Regions from separate parts of the Bradyrhizobium sp. CCBAU 51745 genome, predicted to be linked through region 2. Evidence: predicted binding sites of a transcription regulator. Region 2 holds the regulator's gene; each other region holds the start of a gene.
The links. Region 2 encodes PhoB, which activates phosphate uptake and scavenging genes when phosphate is short. Its sites were predicted from a motif close to TGTCATNNANCTGTCAT; they were not measured.

Region 1: the regulator PhoB is predicted to act here: its motif matches at 2,405-2,421, upstream of ugpB (sn-glycerol-3-phosphate ABC transporter substrate-binding protein UgpB).
Region 3: the regulator PhoB is predicted to act here: its motif matches at 2,802-2,818, upstream of XH98_RS25960 (putative 2-aminoethylphosphonate ABC transporter substrate-binding protein).

The regions. Positions count from the first base shown of each region.
Region 1 covers NZ_LBJP01000084.1:56,452-61,344, forward strand. Annotated here, with positions in the region: gene XH98_RS24815 (MarR family winged helix-turn-helix transcriptional regulator) at 1-308, opposite strand, end outside; gene XH98_RS24820 (organic hydroperoxide resistance protein) at 465-890, shown strand; gene XH98_RS24825 (CaiB/BaiF CoA transferase family protein) at 1,062-2,258, shown strand; gene ugpB (sn-glycerol-3-phosphate ABC transporter substrate-binding protein UgpB) at 2,475-3,791, shown strand; gene ugpA (sn-glycerol-3-phosphate ABC transporter permease UgpA) at 3,846-4,727, shown strand; gene ugpE (sn-glycerol-3-phosphate ABC transporter permease UgpE) at 4,727-4,893, shown strand, end outside.
Region 2 covers NZ_LBJP01000007.1:429,591-434,483, forward strand. Annotated here, with positions in the region: gene argF (ornithine carbamoyltransferase) at 1-893, opposite strand, end outside; gene XH98_RS09295 (aspartate aminotransferase family protein) at 893-2,095, opposite strand; gene XH98_RS09300 (GcrA family cell cycle regulator) at 2,563-3,075, shown strand; gene phoB (phosphate regulon transcriptional regulator PhoB) at 3,168-3,881, opposite strand; gene phoU (phosphate signaling complex protein PhoU) at 3,904-4,620, opposite strand; gene pstB (phosphate ABC transporter ATP-binding protein PstB) at 4,632-4,893, opposite strand, start outside.
Region 3 covers NZ_LBJP01000085.1:57,181-62,073, reverse strand. Annotated here, with positions in the region: gene XH98_RS25970 (putative 2-aminoethylphosphonate ABC transporter permease subunit) at 1-464, opposite strand, end outside; gene XH98_RS25965 (putative 2-aminoethylphosphonate ABC transporter ATP-binding protein) at 480-1,643, opposite strand; gene XH98_RS25960 (putative 2-aminoethylphosphonate ABC transporter substrate-binding protein) at 1,703-2,683, opposite strand; partial or broken gene XH98_RS41230 (REP-associated tyrosine transposase) at 3,018-3,417, opposite strand; gene XH98_RS25950 (alpha/beta fold hydrolase) at 3,495-4,436, shown strand; gene XH98_RS25945 (tautomerase family protein) at 4,731-4,893, opposite strand, start outside.

The DNA.
Region 1 (4,893 bases), on a different contig from region 2:
AGGGCGATCAGCACCTGACGCTCGTCCTCGCTCGAGCGCGTGCGCTTGACGAGGTGCGCGGCCTCGAGCCGCTTCAGGAGCGGCGTCAGCGTGCCTGAATCCAGAAACAGCTTTTCGCCGATGTCCTTCACCGGCACGTCGTCGCGCTCCCACAGCACCAGCATGACAAGATATTGCGGATAGGTCAGGCCGAGCCGGTCCAGCAGCGGCTTGTAGACGCGGTTGAAGGCGTGCGCGGCCGAATAGACCGCGAAGCAGATCTGGTTGTCGAGGCGTTGCGGATCGAGGGTCGCTGATTTGCGGGCCATGGAGAATCTCTTGAGACTGGCCCGCATTGTGGGACCGGGCGGGCCTACATTCAATTGCGAACAATTAAATGTGAGGCTTGCGGATTTCAATTGCACGCAATCTAATTGTTTGCAATACAGACCGTACCCCAACCGAAGCCCCTCAGGGAGACGAAAATGTCCGTGAACGTCCTTTACAAGACCAGCGCGAAAGCCACCGGCGGCCGTGACGGCCATGCTGCGACCCTCGACGGCGCGCTCGACGTCAAGCTGACCACGCCGAAGGAGCTCGGCGGCGGCGGCGGCGCCGGCAACAATCCCGAGCAGCTGTTTGCGGCCGGCTATGCCGCCTGCTTCATCGGCGCCATGAAGTTCGTGGCCTCGCAGGGCGGCCCGAAGGTTCCCGCCGACGCCTCCGTGACCTCGACCGTCGGCATCGGCCCGCGCTCGGCCGGCGGCTTCGGCCTCGACATTGATCTCGCCGTCTCGCTGCCGGGCCTGTCCCGCGCGGACGCCGAAGCGCTGGTCGAGAAGGCGCACCAAGTGTGCCCGTACTCCAACGCGACGCGCGGCAATGTCGACGTTCGCTTGACGGTCGTCTGATCCGGACGGTGAAATGGCTGGCCCGGGATCCCTCTCGGGCCGGCCGCTTCCGCGAGATTTCCCACGCTGCGGGATTGCGCGGCGACGCATACGCCCCCACGCGACAGGCCATTGCTGGCGCGTTCGAACCTCGCTAGGCCTGTGATCAATATCGACACAGGGAAGCAAGGCATGACTGACACAGGCGCAATGAGCGGACTTCGCGTCATCGATCTCACGCGCGTGCTTGGTGGCCCCTATTGCACCCAGATCCTCGCCGACCACGGCGCCGACGTGATCAAGGTCGAGCCGCCCGCGGGCGACGAGGTGCGCGACTGGGGTCCTCCCTTCCACGACGACGACGCGGCCTATTTCATCGGCATCAACAGAAACAAGCGCTCGATCGGTCTCGACCTCGCCTCCGAAGGCGGCCGCCTCGTGCTGATGAAGATGCTGGAGACGGCCGACGTCCTGATCGAGAATTTCAAGCCGGGCACGCTGGAGAAATGGGGCATCGGCAACGATGTGCTCGCCCAGAAATTTCCGCGCCTCGTGCATTGCCGGATCTGCGGCTTCGGCGCCGACGGCCCGCGCGGCGGCAATCCCGGCTATGACGCCATCATCCAGGCCATGACCGGAATGATCGCGGCGACCGGATCGCCCGAGAGCGGCCCGATGCGGATCGGCGTGCCCTTGGTCGACATCACCACAGGCCTTTACGCCGCGATCGGCATCCTGATGGCGCTGTCCGAGCGGCAACGCTCCGGCAAGGGCCAGTTCCTCGAGACGACGCTGTACGAGACCGGCCTTGCCATCATGCATCCGCACACCGCGAATTATTTCATGCATGGCAGCCCGCCTGGCCTCACCGGCAACGAGCACCCGAACCTCGTGCCGTACGCGATCTTCCCGACCAAGACCGACAACATCTTCATCGGCGTCGGCAATGACGGCACCTTCCGCAAGCTCGCCAAGGAGATCGGCAAGCCCGAGCTCGGCACCGACCCGCGCTTTGCCCGCAACAAGGACCGCATCGCCAATCGCGAGGCGCTGCGCGCCGAGCTCGCCGCGGTGTTCAGCCAGCACGAGGCCGAGCCGCTATGCAATCGCCTGCTCGCCGCGGGCCTGCCCGCAGGCCCCGTGCAGAAGATCGACCAGGCGCTGACCAATCCGCACACTGTCGCCCGCGGCGATGTCATCGAGAAGGACTGGTACAAGGGCGTGGCTTCGCCGATCCGGCTCGATCGCAGTAAGCCGAGCCTGCGCCGGCTGCCGCCGAAGTTCAGCCAGCACTCCCAGGAGGTGCTGGGCGAGTTCGGCTACTCAAGGTCGGAAATCGACGCGATGGTCGAGAGCGGCGTGGTCTGCGGGCCCGAGCGCAAGCGCTAGGCCCAACTGCCGCATCCGATGCGTGATGCCGCAGTGCGGCGCGGGCATTGGTGTGCACCGCGAACGCCGGCCGTTGCGCGGCGCGTTCGCCTATTTGACGACTTCCCTTTTCCGGCGCTTGCCGCTTTCGTTTCGGCCGCTTACACAGTCATGTGAACGTCATATGGCGCTGCTAGCGCAAGCGCTTCTTTATTGACGGCTGAGGGAGGTTTCTTGATGGCTCTTCGATTTTTTGGGGCGGCTGCCGCTGTCGCAATGGCAGTCGGCATGACGGCTTCGCCGGCGCTGGCCGTGACTGAAATCCAGTGGTGGCACGCGATGACCGGCGCGAACAACGACGTCATCGTCAAGCTCGCCAACGACTTCAACGCGGCGCAGAGCGACTACAAGGTCATCCCGACCTACAAGGGCAGCTATCCCGACACCATGAACGCCGGCATCGCCGCGTTCCGCGCCGGCAATGCGCCGCATATCATGCAAGTGTTCGAGGTCGGCACCGCGACCATGATGGCCGCGACCGGCGCCGTGAAGCCGGTCTACAAGCTGATGGCCGACGCCGGCGAGAAGTTCGATCCGAAGGCCTATCTGTCCGCGATCACCGGCTACTACTCGACCTCGAAGGGCGAGATGCTGTCCTTCCCATTCAACTCGTCGTCGACAGTCATGTGGGTCAATCTCGACGAGCTGAAGAAGGTCAATGCCGAGATCCCGAAGACCTGGCCCGAAGTGTTCGAGGTCGCCAAGAAGCTGCACGACAACGGCCATCCGACCTGCGGCTTCTCCAACTCCTGGGTCACCTGGGTCAATCTCGAGCAGCTCTCCGCCTGGCACAACGTGCCGCTCGCCAGCAAGGCGAACGGCCTCGACGGCTTCGACACCAAGCTCGAGTTCAACGCACCGCTGCAGGAGAAGCATCTCGAGAAACTGGTCGAGCTGCAGAAGGACAAGACCTACGACTACGCCGGCCGCACCAACCAGGGCGAAGGCCGCTTCACCTCGGGCGAGTGCGCGATCTACCTGACCTCGTCGGCCTTCTTCGGCAACGTCAAGGCGCAGGCCAAGTTCAACTTCACCGCCGTGCCGATGCCTTACTATCCCGACGTCAAGGGCGCGCCGCAGAACTCGATCATCGGCGGTGCCTCGCTCTGGGTGATGGGCGGCAAGTCGGCCGACGAGTACAAGGGCGTCGCGAAATTCCTGACCTTCCTGTCGGACACCGATCGCCAGGTCTACATCCACAAGGCCTCGGGCTATCTGCCGATCACCAAGGCCGCCTACGAGAAGGCCAAGGCCGAGGGCTTCTACAAGGATCAGCCCTATCTCGAGACCCCGCTGCTCGAGCTGACCAACAAGGAGCCGACCGAGAATTCGCGCGGCCTGCGCCTCGGCAACATGGTCCAGCTGCGTGACGTCTGGGCGGAAGAGATCGAGCAGGCGCTCGCCGGCAAGAAGACCGCCAAGCAGGCGCTCGACGCCTCGGTCGAGCGCGGCAACACCATGCTGCGCCAGTTCGAAAAGACCGCCGTAAAATAAGGCGAAGGCGCCGGCGGGCCGCATCGATCAGCGGCCCGCCCGCGCTACCCCATCATGCAAAAGCAAGCGATTTTCCAATCAAAGCTGCTGCCTTACGCGCTGGTTGCCCCGCAACTCGCGATCGTCCTGGTTTTCTTCTACTGGCCGGCCTTGCAGGCCGTGATCCAGTCGTTCCTGCTCCAGGACGCTTTCGGCCTCTCGACGAGCTTCGTCTGGTTCGAGAATTATTTCGAGCTGTTCAGTGAGCCCGCCTATTTCGAGACTGTCGTCCGCACCTTCTTCTTCTCGTTCGCGATCGCGGCGTCCTCGCTCTCCGTGGCGTTGCTGCTTGCGGTGATGGCGGACAAGCCCTTACGCGGCGGCGCGGTGTATCGCACGCTGCTGATCTGGCCCTATGCGGTGGCGCCGCCGGTGGTCGGCGTGCTCTGGGTGTTCATGCTGCATCCCTCGCTCGGCGTGCTCTCGCGCTATTTGCGCGCCGCCGGCATTGAATGGAATCCGCTGCTCGACGGCAACCAGGCCGCGACACTCGTCATCCTCGCCGCCGCCTGGAAGCAGATCTCCTATAATTTCCTGTTCTTCCTCGCAGGGCTCGCGGCGATTCCGAAAAGCGTGCTCGAGGCCGCCGCGATCGACGGCGCGCGCCCGATGCGGCGGTTCTGGACCGTGACCTTCCCGCTGCTGTCGCCGACCATCTTCTTCCTCCTGGTCGTCAACATCGTCTACGCCTTCTTCGACACCTTCGGCATCATCGACACCATGACGCGCGGTGGCCCCGGCACCTCGACGGTCACGCTGGTCTACAAGGTCTATAATGACGGCCTGATCGGCGGAAATCTCGGCAGCTCGGCGGCGCAATCGGTGATCCTGATGATCATGGTGATCGTGCTCACCGGAATCCAGTTCCGCTTCGTCGAACGCAAGGTGACCTACTGATGGTCGAGCAAGAGGGCTTCAGGCGTTACGTCGCCCACATCATCCTCTGGATCGGGATCGCGATCGTCGCCTTTCCGGTCTACGTGGCCTTTGTCGCGTCGACCCAGGACAACGCGTTGATTGCCAACGGCCAGATGTCGCTGCTCCCGGGCGGCCATTTCTTGGA
Region 2 (4,893 bases):
ATGCCCTTCTGCGCGTGCAGGCGGTTTTCGGCCTCGTCGAACACCACTGACTGCGGACCGTCGATCACCTCGTCGGTGACCTCCTCGCCGCGATGGGCGGGCAGGCAGTGCATGAACAGCGCATCGGGCTTGGCCAGCGACATCAGCTTGGCATTGACCTGGTAGGGCTTGAGCACGTTGTGACGGTGCTCACCTTCCTTGTCGCCCATCGACACCCAGGTGTCGGTGACGACGCAATCTGCGCCCTTCACGGCGGCCTCGGGATCGGTGCCGAGCACGATCGACGCGCCCGTCGCCTTGATGAAGTCGCGCATCACCTTCTTCGGAGCAAGCTCCGGCGGCGTTGCGACATTGAGCTTGAACTTGAAGCGTTCGGCGGCATGGGCCCAGGACGCCAGCACGTTGTTGTCGTCGCCGGTCCAGGCCACGGTGCGGCCCTCGATCGGGCCGCGATGCTCCTCATAGGTCATGAGGTCGGCCATCACCTGGCACGGATGTGAGCGCCGCGTCAGGCCGTTGATGACGGGCACGGTCGCGTTCGCCGCGAGCTCCAGCAGCGCCTCGTGATTGAGGATGCGGATCATGATGGCGTCGACATAGCGCGACAGCACGCGCGCGGTGTCGGCAATGGTCTCGCCGCGGCCGAGCTGCATCTCGGCACCGGTGAGCATGATGGGCTCGCCGCCGAGCTGGCGCATGGCGACGTCGAACGAGACGCGCGTGCGGGTCGACGGACGCTCGAAGATCATCGCCAGCGTCTTGCCTTCGAGCGGCCGCACCGGCTGATGCGCCTTCTGCTTCGCCTTCATGGCGGAGGAGGCCGCGAGCATGCTCTTGAGCTCCGACAGCGGCAGCTCGTTGATATCGAGGAAGTGCTTGGGTGCCTTGCTCATCAGCTTGCCGCCCGCTTGTTGCCTGACAGCGCCGTGCAGGCGCGCTCGAGCCTGACGATGCTCTCCTCGATTTCCGCCTCGGTGACGATCAAGGGCGGCAGGAAGCGCACGACATTGTCGCCGGCGCCGACGGTAAGCAGCTTCTCGTTGCGCAAGGCTGCGACCAGATCGCCTGATGGCACCACGGCCTTGATGCCGATCAAAAGCCCCTCACCGCGGATTTCGCTGACGATATCGGGATGACGGTCGATCACGGAGGCGAGCTTCTGCTTGAGCAGCAGCGACATCTTCTGCACGTGGTCGAAGAAGCCGGGCTTGAGCATGACGTCGAGCACGGCGTTCGCGGCCGCGATCGCCAGCGGATTGCCGCCGAAGGTCGAGCCGTGCGAGCCGGGGCCCATGCCGGCGGCCGCATCTGCAGTCGCCAGGATCGCACCGATCGGAAAACCGCCGCCGAGCGCTTTCGCCAGCGACATCGCGTCGGGTGTGACGCCGGTGCGGCGATGGGCGAAGAGATCGCCGGTGCGGCCCATGCCGGTCTGCACCTCGTCGAAGGCCAGCAGCAAGCCTTTCTCGTCGCAGAGCTGGCGGAGCGCCTTGAGGAAGGCTGATGTCGCCGGACGCACACCGCCCTCGCCCTGGATCGGCTCGATCAGGATGCCGGCGGTATGCGGGCCGATCGCCTTCTTCACGGCCTCGATGTCGCCATGCGGGATCTGGTCGAAGCCGTCCATCGGCGGACCGAAGCCTTCGAGATATTTTGCCGATCCCGTCGCGGCCAGCGTCGCGAGCGTGCGGCCGTGGAAGGCGCCCTCGAAGGTGATGATGCGATAGCGCTCCGGATGGCCCTTGGAGAAGTGATGATGGCGGACCAGCTTGATCACGCCCTCCAGCGCCTCGGCGCCGGAATTACAGAAGAACACGAAGTCGGCAAAGCTCTCATTGCAAAGACGCGCAGCGAGCTTCTCGCCGTCAGGGCTCTGGAACAGGTTCGACATGTGCCAGAGTTTCGTGGCCTGCTCCTGCAGCGCCTTGACCAGCGCCGGATGGGCATGGCCGAGTGCGTTGACCGCGACGCCCGAGGTGAAATCGAGATAGCGATCGCCATTGGTTGCGATCAACCAGACGCCTTCACCGCGCTCAAAACCGATATCGGCCCTGGCGAAAACGGGGAGCAAATGCGGCGCTGCGCTGTTGGTCATGACGATCTCTTTGGTGGTCACTTCGGATGTTTCGGACGGCCTGAACACGCATGGCGCAGCGCGTCATTTGGCCCGGAAAACGAAACGTGCCGCCTTTTAAGGGCGGCACGTGCGACTATCTTATGCTTGGCAATACGGGTGTCAATGCCGCCCGGAAAGCCTCGCGAAACGCTGAATCCGTAGTCTTGCGGTGGCGATTTTGCGGGATTTTCGCCACGGAACATGTGGAAGCGAGTCGGCGGACTCTTGCGCGTGAGTCACGGCATATTGTAGCGTTTGGCTTGTCAGATACGACATCTCGTGCAGCGGTTCTGATCCCAAAAGTCCTCATGTACCGGCGTAAACGTTCGGGCGCATCTGGCGCGCCCGGCGAGCCTTAAGGGATTCTGGCGGCACGGGTTTTTCGAAGCTTAGGCATTCGTCGTGAGGCCCCACAGATGGCTGGCGCCGGCGAAGGAAAGGATGCAATGACGGTTTTGACCTGGTCAGATGATCGCGTCGAGCAGCTGAAAAAGCTCTGGGAGGCCGGACTTTCGGCCAGCCAGATCGCCGCTGAGCTTGGAAACGTGACCCGCAACGCCGTAATCGGCAAGGTGCACAGGCTCGGCCTGTCCGGCCGCGCCAAGAGCCCCTCATCAGCAGCTCCGCGGCCGCGCAAGGCGCGTCCCGCACAGCACATGATGCGGGTGAGCCGCCCCATCGCGCGCGGCAACACCGCGCTGGCGCAGGCTTTCGAGATCGAGGTCGAGGCTGAACCTGTTACCTACGACAACGTTGTGCCGATGAGCCAGCGGCTCTCGTTGCTCGAATTGAACGAGGCTACCTGCCACTGGCCGGTCGGCGATCCCTCAAGCCCGGATTTCTTCTTCTGCGGCGGCAAGGCGCTCTCCGGCCTGCCCTACTGCGCCCAGCACTCGCGCGTGGCGTATCAGCCGGCGGCGGATCGCCGGCGGGCGCCGGCGAAGCCGGGCACGCGCTGAGTACTTGGTTCAGACGACATCGTCGCGGTACAGGCCGGGACGAAAAAAAGCGCGCCACCTGGCGCGCTTTTTTTTGTTTGCTGGCGGGCAGCTTAGCTTGAGGTCTGCTCAGCCTTCGCGAAGCGATCGTCGAGCGCGTAGCCCGCGCCGCGGACGGTGCGGATCGGGTCCTGCTCGCGGCCGAGATTGAGCAGCTTGCGCAGGCGGCCGATATGCACATCGACGGTGCGTTCGTCGATATAGATGTCGCGGCCCCAGACGCTGTCGAGCAACTGCTCGCGCGAGAACACCCGGCCGGGATGCTCCAGGAAGAACTCCAGCAGGCGATATTCGGTCGGTCCGAGATCGATCGGCCGGCCCGAGCGCGCCACGCGGCGCTTCTCGCGATCGAGCTCGATGTCGCCGAAGGCGAGCACGGTCGCGAGCCGCTCGGGGCTGGCGCGCCGCAGCAGGCCCTTCACCCGCGCGAGCAGCTCGGGCACCGAGAACGGCTTGACGATGTAATCGTCGGCGCCTGTGGCAAGGCCCCTGACACGCTCGCTCTCCTCGCCGCGCGCGGTGAGCATGATGATCGGCAGCTGCTTGGTGTCGGATCGCGTCCGCAACCGGCGGCACAGCTCGATCCCGGACAGGCCCGGCAACATCCAGTCGAGCACGATCAGATCGGGGATGTGCTCCTTGAGGCGGGTGTCGGCGTCGTCGCCGCGCATCACCGTCTCCACGTCATAGCCGTCGCCTTCGAGGTTGTAGCGGAGAAGCTCGGTCAGAGCTTCCTCGTCCTCAACCACCATAATGCGTGCGCCCATGGGCTCGTCGCTCCTTGCGTAATCAGGTGTTCGGGACCGTCGTGGCGAACGTCGTCATGTCGCCCTTCGGCCGCTTGTCGGTGATGGCCTGGCCTTCGATCATGTAGAACACGGTCTCGGCGATGTTGGTGGCGTGGTCGCCGATCCGCTCGATGTTCTTGGCGCAGAACATCAGATGGATGCAGAACGAGATGTTGCGCGGATCCTCCATCATGTAGGTTAGGAGCTCGCGGAACAGCGAGGTGCAGATGGCATCGACTTCCTCGTCGCCCTTCCACACCGCCATCGCTGCCGGCAGATCGTGCGCGGCATAGGCGTCCAGCACCGACTTGACCTGCTGCTGCACGAGGTCGGTCATGTGCTCGAGGCCGCGGAACAGCTTGAGCGGATGGAAATCCGTCTCCAGCGCCGCGACGCGCTTGCCCATGTTCTTGGCGAGGTCGCCGATGCGCTCGAGGTCGGTCGCAACCCGCATGGCGCCGACGATTTCGCGCAAGTCCACCGCCATCGGCTGGCGGCGCGCGATGGTCAGCACGGCGCGCTCCTCGATCTTCTTCTGCAGCGCGTCGAGCTCGGCATCGATGGTGACGACGCGCTGGCCCAGCGCGACGTCGCGGCGGATCAGCGCATCGACGGAATCGACGATCATGCGCTCGGCGATGCCGCCCATCTCGGCGACCAGGCGGGTGAGCTCCTGAAGGTCGGTGTCGAAGGCTTTTGCGGTATGTTCGGAAGCCATGTCCTGTCTCCTCAGCCGAACCGGCCGGTGATGTAATCCTGCGTGCGCCGGTCCGACGGCGACGTGAAGATCTTGCTGGTGTCGTCGAACTCGATCAGCTCGCCGAGATACATGAAGGCGGTCTTGTCGGAGACGCGGGCCGCCTGCTGCATGTTGTGGGTGACGATCGCGATGGTGTAGTTCTCGGACAGTTCCTGGATCAGCTCCTCGACCTTGGCGGTCGAGATCGGATCGAGCGCCGAGCAGGGTTCGTCGAACAGGATCACTTCAGGC
Region 3 (4,893 bases), on a different contig from region 2:
GATGCGCCGAAAAGCATCCATTTGACGAGGCCCTGGTTGCCGAACAGGTAGACGAGACTGATCGCGGGCAACAGCGAGGGCGCGAGTATCGGGATCTGCGCGATGATGCGGAACAGTCCGCGCCCTGGCATGCAGGTGCGGGTCAGCCCATAGGCGTAGACGAAGGCGAGCAGAACGCAGATGAACGTGCTCAGCAGCGAGACCCAGATCGAGTGCCAGATCGAATTGGCCAGCGCCGGACTAGCGAAATAGGCCTGGAAATTGGCGAGGCCGACGAAGCTGCCATCTGCCGCCTGGAAGCTCTTGGACAGCAGCGCCCAGAGCGGCAATAGCACCGTGACGATCAACCAGAGACCGAGCGCGACCACTGCGCCGCGCATGATCCAGTCGTCGCGCCCGAGCTTCTGCCGCAGCGGTGCGATGGCGGCGGCACGGTCCGGCAGACTCAGCGTTTCGGTCGTCATCGCTGCTGTCCCGTGTCAGGCCGGCGCGGAGCGCGGCTGGGCAAATACGCGCAACCGCTGCGGCGGCAGCGCGACTTCGATGGTCGCGCCCGAGGAAATGCCGAGGTCGCGCACGGCGTTGATGGAAAAGTCCGCCGAGAAATTCAGGTTGGTGCCGCTCGCATGCAGGGTCGTCGCGAAATGATTGCCAATGAATTCCATCACGCCGACCTGCACCGACAGGCGATTGTCCGCATGCTCGCCGATGTCGCGCACCACCACGTCCTCCGGCCGAAGGCAGACCGTGACGGCCGCGCCCTCGGCGAGCGGCACATCCTCGCCGAAATCGAGCACGGCTCCGCTGACATTGGCGCGCTTGCTGGTGACGAGGCGTCCTTCCAGAAAGTTCATCTTGCCGACGAAGTCGGCGACGAAAGCCGTCGCGGGGCGGCCGTAGATCTCGTCGGGCGTGCCGACCTGCTCGATCCTGCCATGGCTCATCACCACGATCCGGTCGGACATGGTGAGCGCCTCCTCCTGATCGTGGGTCACCATGATCGTCGTCAGCTTGAGGCGCTGCTGCAGGTCGCGGATCTCGCCGCGCAGGCGCGCCCGGACGCGGGCGTCGAGGGCGGACAGCGGTTCGTCCAGCAGCAGCAGGCCGGGCGATAGCGCCAGCGCGCGGGCGAGTGCGACGCGCTGCTGCTGTCCGCCCGAGAGCTGCGCCGGATATTTGCCGGCCTGCTCGGGCAGGCCGACGAGTTCGAGAAGCTCCTTGACCCGTTTGTCGATCGCGATGCGCGGCGTGCCTGCCGAGACAAGGCCGTAGGCGACGTTGTCCTTGATCGTGAGGTTCGGGAACAGCGCGTAGGACTGGAACACGATGCCGAAATCGCGCTTGGCCACCGGCAGCGTCGAGATGTCGAGCCCGCCCTGATAGATCGACCCGGTGGTCTGCACGTCGAGGCCGGAGATGGCGCGGAGCAGCGTGGTCTTGCCGCAGCCGGACGGCCCGAGGAATGAGACGAACTCGCCCGGCATGATGTCGAGATCGACAGTGTCGAGCGCGGTGAACGCGCCGAACTTCTTCGAGAGGTTGCGGATGCGGAGATAGGGCACCGTCGTTGGCGTGCTGTCCATTCTACTGTCCCGCATTGACCGGCGGCGCGCGTGCACCGCCGGGTTCGTTGCTCCGAGCATCCCGGGCGGGATGCTCGGTTCAGTTCGCTCAGTTCGGGGTCTTCAGTTCTTGTTCTTCTTCAATTCTTGGGCTCGGACTTGCCGTCGTAGCGCTTGCTCCACTCCGCCAGGATCTTGTCGCGGTTCTCCGCGGCCCAGGCGAAGTCGTTCTTGATCAGCATCTTGTCGATGTCACCCTGGATGAACTCCATGGAGCTTGCGATGCCCGGCAACGCGACGATGGCGAAGTTCTCGGCGTAGAGCCTGTTGGCCTCCGGCGTCGCCGCCCAGTCGACCAGCTTCTTCGCCGCCTCCACCTCCTTGGTCGTCTTCATGATGCCGATCGCCTCCATGTCCCAGCCGAGGCCTTCCTTGGGCAGGACGATGCTGATCGGCGCGCCGCCCTTCTTGGTCTTGTTGGCGCGATATTCGAACGAGAGGCCGATCGTGTACTCGCCGGCGGCGGCCTGTCGGCACGGCTTGGAGCCGGAATGGGTGTAGGCCGCGATGTTCTTGTGCAGCTCGTCCATGTACTTCCAGCCGCCGTCCCAGCCGAACATCTGAAGCCAGGCGGAGACCATCAGAAACCCGGTCCCCGACGAGGCCGGGTTCGGCATGGCGATCTGTCCCTGGTAGACCGGCTTGGTCAGATCGGCCCAGGACGCAGGCTCCGGCAGGTTCTTCTTGCCCGACTCCACGGTGTTGACGCAGAAGGCGGATGCCCAGACATCCATGCCCACCCATTCCGGCGTGGCGGCTGGATCGCGCATCTTGGCGTCGACCTTGTCGAGACCGACAGGCGCGTAAGGCATCAGCATGCCTTCCTTCTGCAGCAGCATCAGCGAGGTTGCAGCAAGACCCATGACCACGTCGGCCTTGGGGTTTGCTTTCTCTGCAAGGAGTTTTGCGGTGATGATGCCGGTGGAGTCGCGAACCCAGAGGATGTTGATGCCGGGATTGGCCTTCTCGAAGGCGGCCTTGTAGGGCTTGATCTGGTCGGCCTCCAAGGCCGTGTAAACGGTGAGGTCTGCCGCGCGAGCTGTCGTGGCGAGGCAGAACATGGCGGCGATCGACGCAACAGCGCATCGCAGACCGGTTGTCGTGCACAGGTTCATGTCGGGCTCCATCGATGTTGGCCAGGGGCCGGCGCCGTCAGGGCAGGGAACCCGGTATTGTTAGATGACATTCCCGTGACGTGCATGTCGGATTTTGTGCACGGCGCGCCTCGATTGCTGTGTCTCTGCACATCTTGAGTGCAGTATCGCTCAAGTGCACTGCAACTTCGGCACCGGGGAAGCGGTCACCGGGCACCGCCGAGGCCGGCTGCCCCGCGAGACTGCCGGGGTTTTCTGATCGGCGCGGAGCTGGTGGACAGTCCGTCGGACTGATCGCCCGTACCCGGTCGACGAGCCTGTGCTTGACCGGCTTGATATGAACGTAATCAACATGCCGGGCGAAATCGGCTTCGTCGCGAATGGTGTGCTCCCACTGCGTTGCCAGATGCCCGGTTCGCTCTTGGCCGAGCGGCTCTGGGATATCCTTTCATTTCGTGGCAGCCGGCGCAAAAAGGCGAATTTGATCAGCTGCCAGCGCATTGCAAAATCGGCGTCAGCTTCCAAACGGTGTGGAGGTGATCAGGCAACCCCACGATGGCGTCGATCGTGAATGGGTGACGTCGGCGTGTCTCGCGAAACGCCATGCGCAGCAGCTCGACATGATACGTCACTCTCCTGGCCATTCTGAAGCACCTGCCCTTCGAATTGCCCCAGCGCGGATCGTGCGGTTGCTGCCCCAGATGATATTGGTTGCAAGTTGAAACCGCAAGGTATAGGGATATGTGGTTTCAAGATAAAACCACTCCAGGTCACGATGATGATTGAAGCCGACGCCACATTCGCCAGCACATTTCCGTTCGCACCGCATTTCACGAACGCTCCGGGGTTTCAGATGCATTACGTTGACGAAGGGCCGCGCGAAGGTGAAGTTGTGCTGTGCCTGCATGGCGAGCCGACTTGGGGCTATCTGTTTCGCCATCTCATTTCGGCACTGAGCCCAACGCATCGGGTGGTCGTGCCCGATCATATGGGTTTTGGTAAGAGTGAGACCCCGCCGGAGCGCGGCTACTGGCTTCAGGACCACATCGATAATTTGGAGGCGTTGGTCCTTGCACTCGATCTCACCGGTATAACCCTGGTCATGCATGATTTTGGCGGTCCTGTCGGAATGGGGTTCGCCGCCAGGCATCCTCTTCGCATCAGCAGGATCATCTCCGCCAATGGGCCAACGCCGTTCGGTCAGGCCGATCTCTTCGAACGCGTAATGGCGAATGCTGCCGTCTCGCCTTGGTTTCAGTGGATTGCGAAAGCGGAGTCCGAGGGGCGGCTCGAATCCGTGCTCGGCCAACTAGGATTCAACATCTTCAGCACGCTGAAGCTCAACGGCTTTGAAAACAACGCCATCATTTCGGATAGCTTCATCGGCGCCTATGCCGCTCCCTTCGCGCGTCCTCAGGATTGTCTCGGCGCGATCGGCTGGGCGAAGGGGTTCGCCATCGGCTCCCACAAATTCGAGGAACCCGACGCCGCGGCCGTTCGCGCCATTCGAGAAAAGCCAGCATTGGCAATCTGGGGCGAGGCTGATCGCACGCTGAATGCAGAACATTTCCTGCCTCTGTTCGCGGAAATTTTTCCGACTGGGCAAATTACGCGCCTGCCTGCCACCGGGCACTATTGCTTCGAGGATTCCCCAGAAACAGTTGCACGGCTCATCGCGGACTTTCTCAGCCAAACCTGCGTCAGAAGACCAGCGTTATAGATCAATCCGAGGTCCGCCTGGTCGGAGCGCGGTCCCTAGTGCAAGGTTTCGAGAGGGGTGGACACGCGCGGAGCGCCGACCCACTCGATTCATCAAATACTTCCCTCGCGTTTGGCGTGAGTATTGGTAACTCCAACAATGCCCTTTGGGGCCAAGTGATTGCGGCGGCAGGCTTAGCGAAGGCTGGCGTCGTCAACACCGGCGCCACAATCATGCGGCAAAAAATGCCCTCAATTCCGTTTCCGATCTGGCGGTTTCGATCGGACGGGAGATAGCGAGTGTCCGCAGTATCGGTCAGGTTTCGGCATACGCCGAGGGCCTGTTTTCCGTACGCCATTTCAATTCCGCCGACGTGCCAGGCAACGGAGGCTTAAAGCCGTTTATCATCCACAATTCGAAAGGCGTATCATCTACGTGCAGCTCCCAGCGATAGCCGCGTCCAGCGACATAAGGCTCG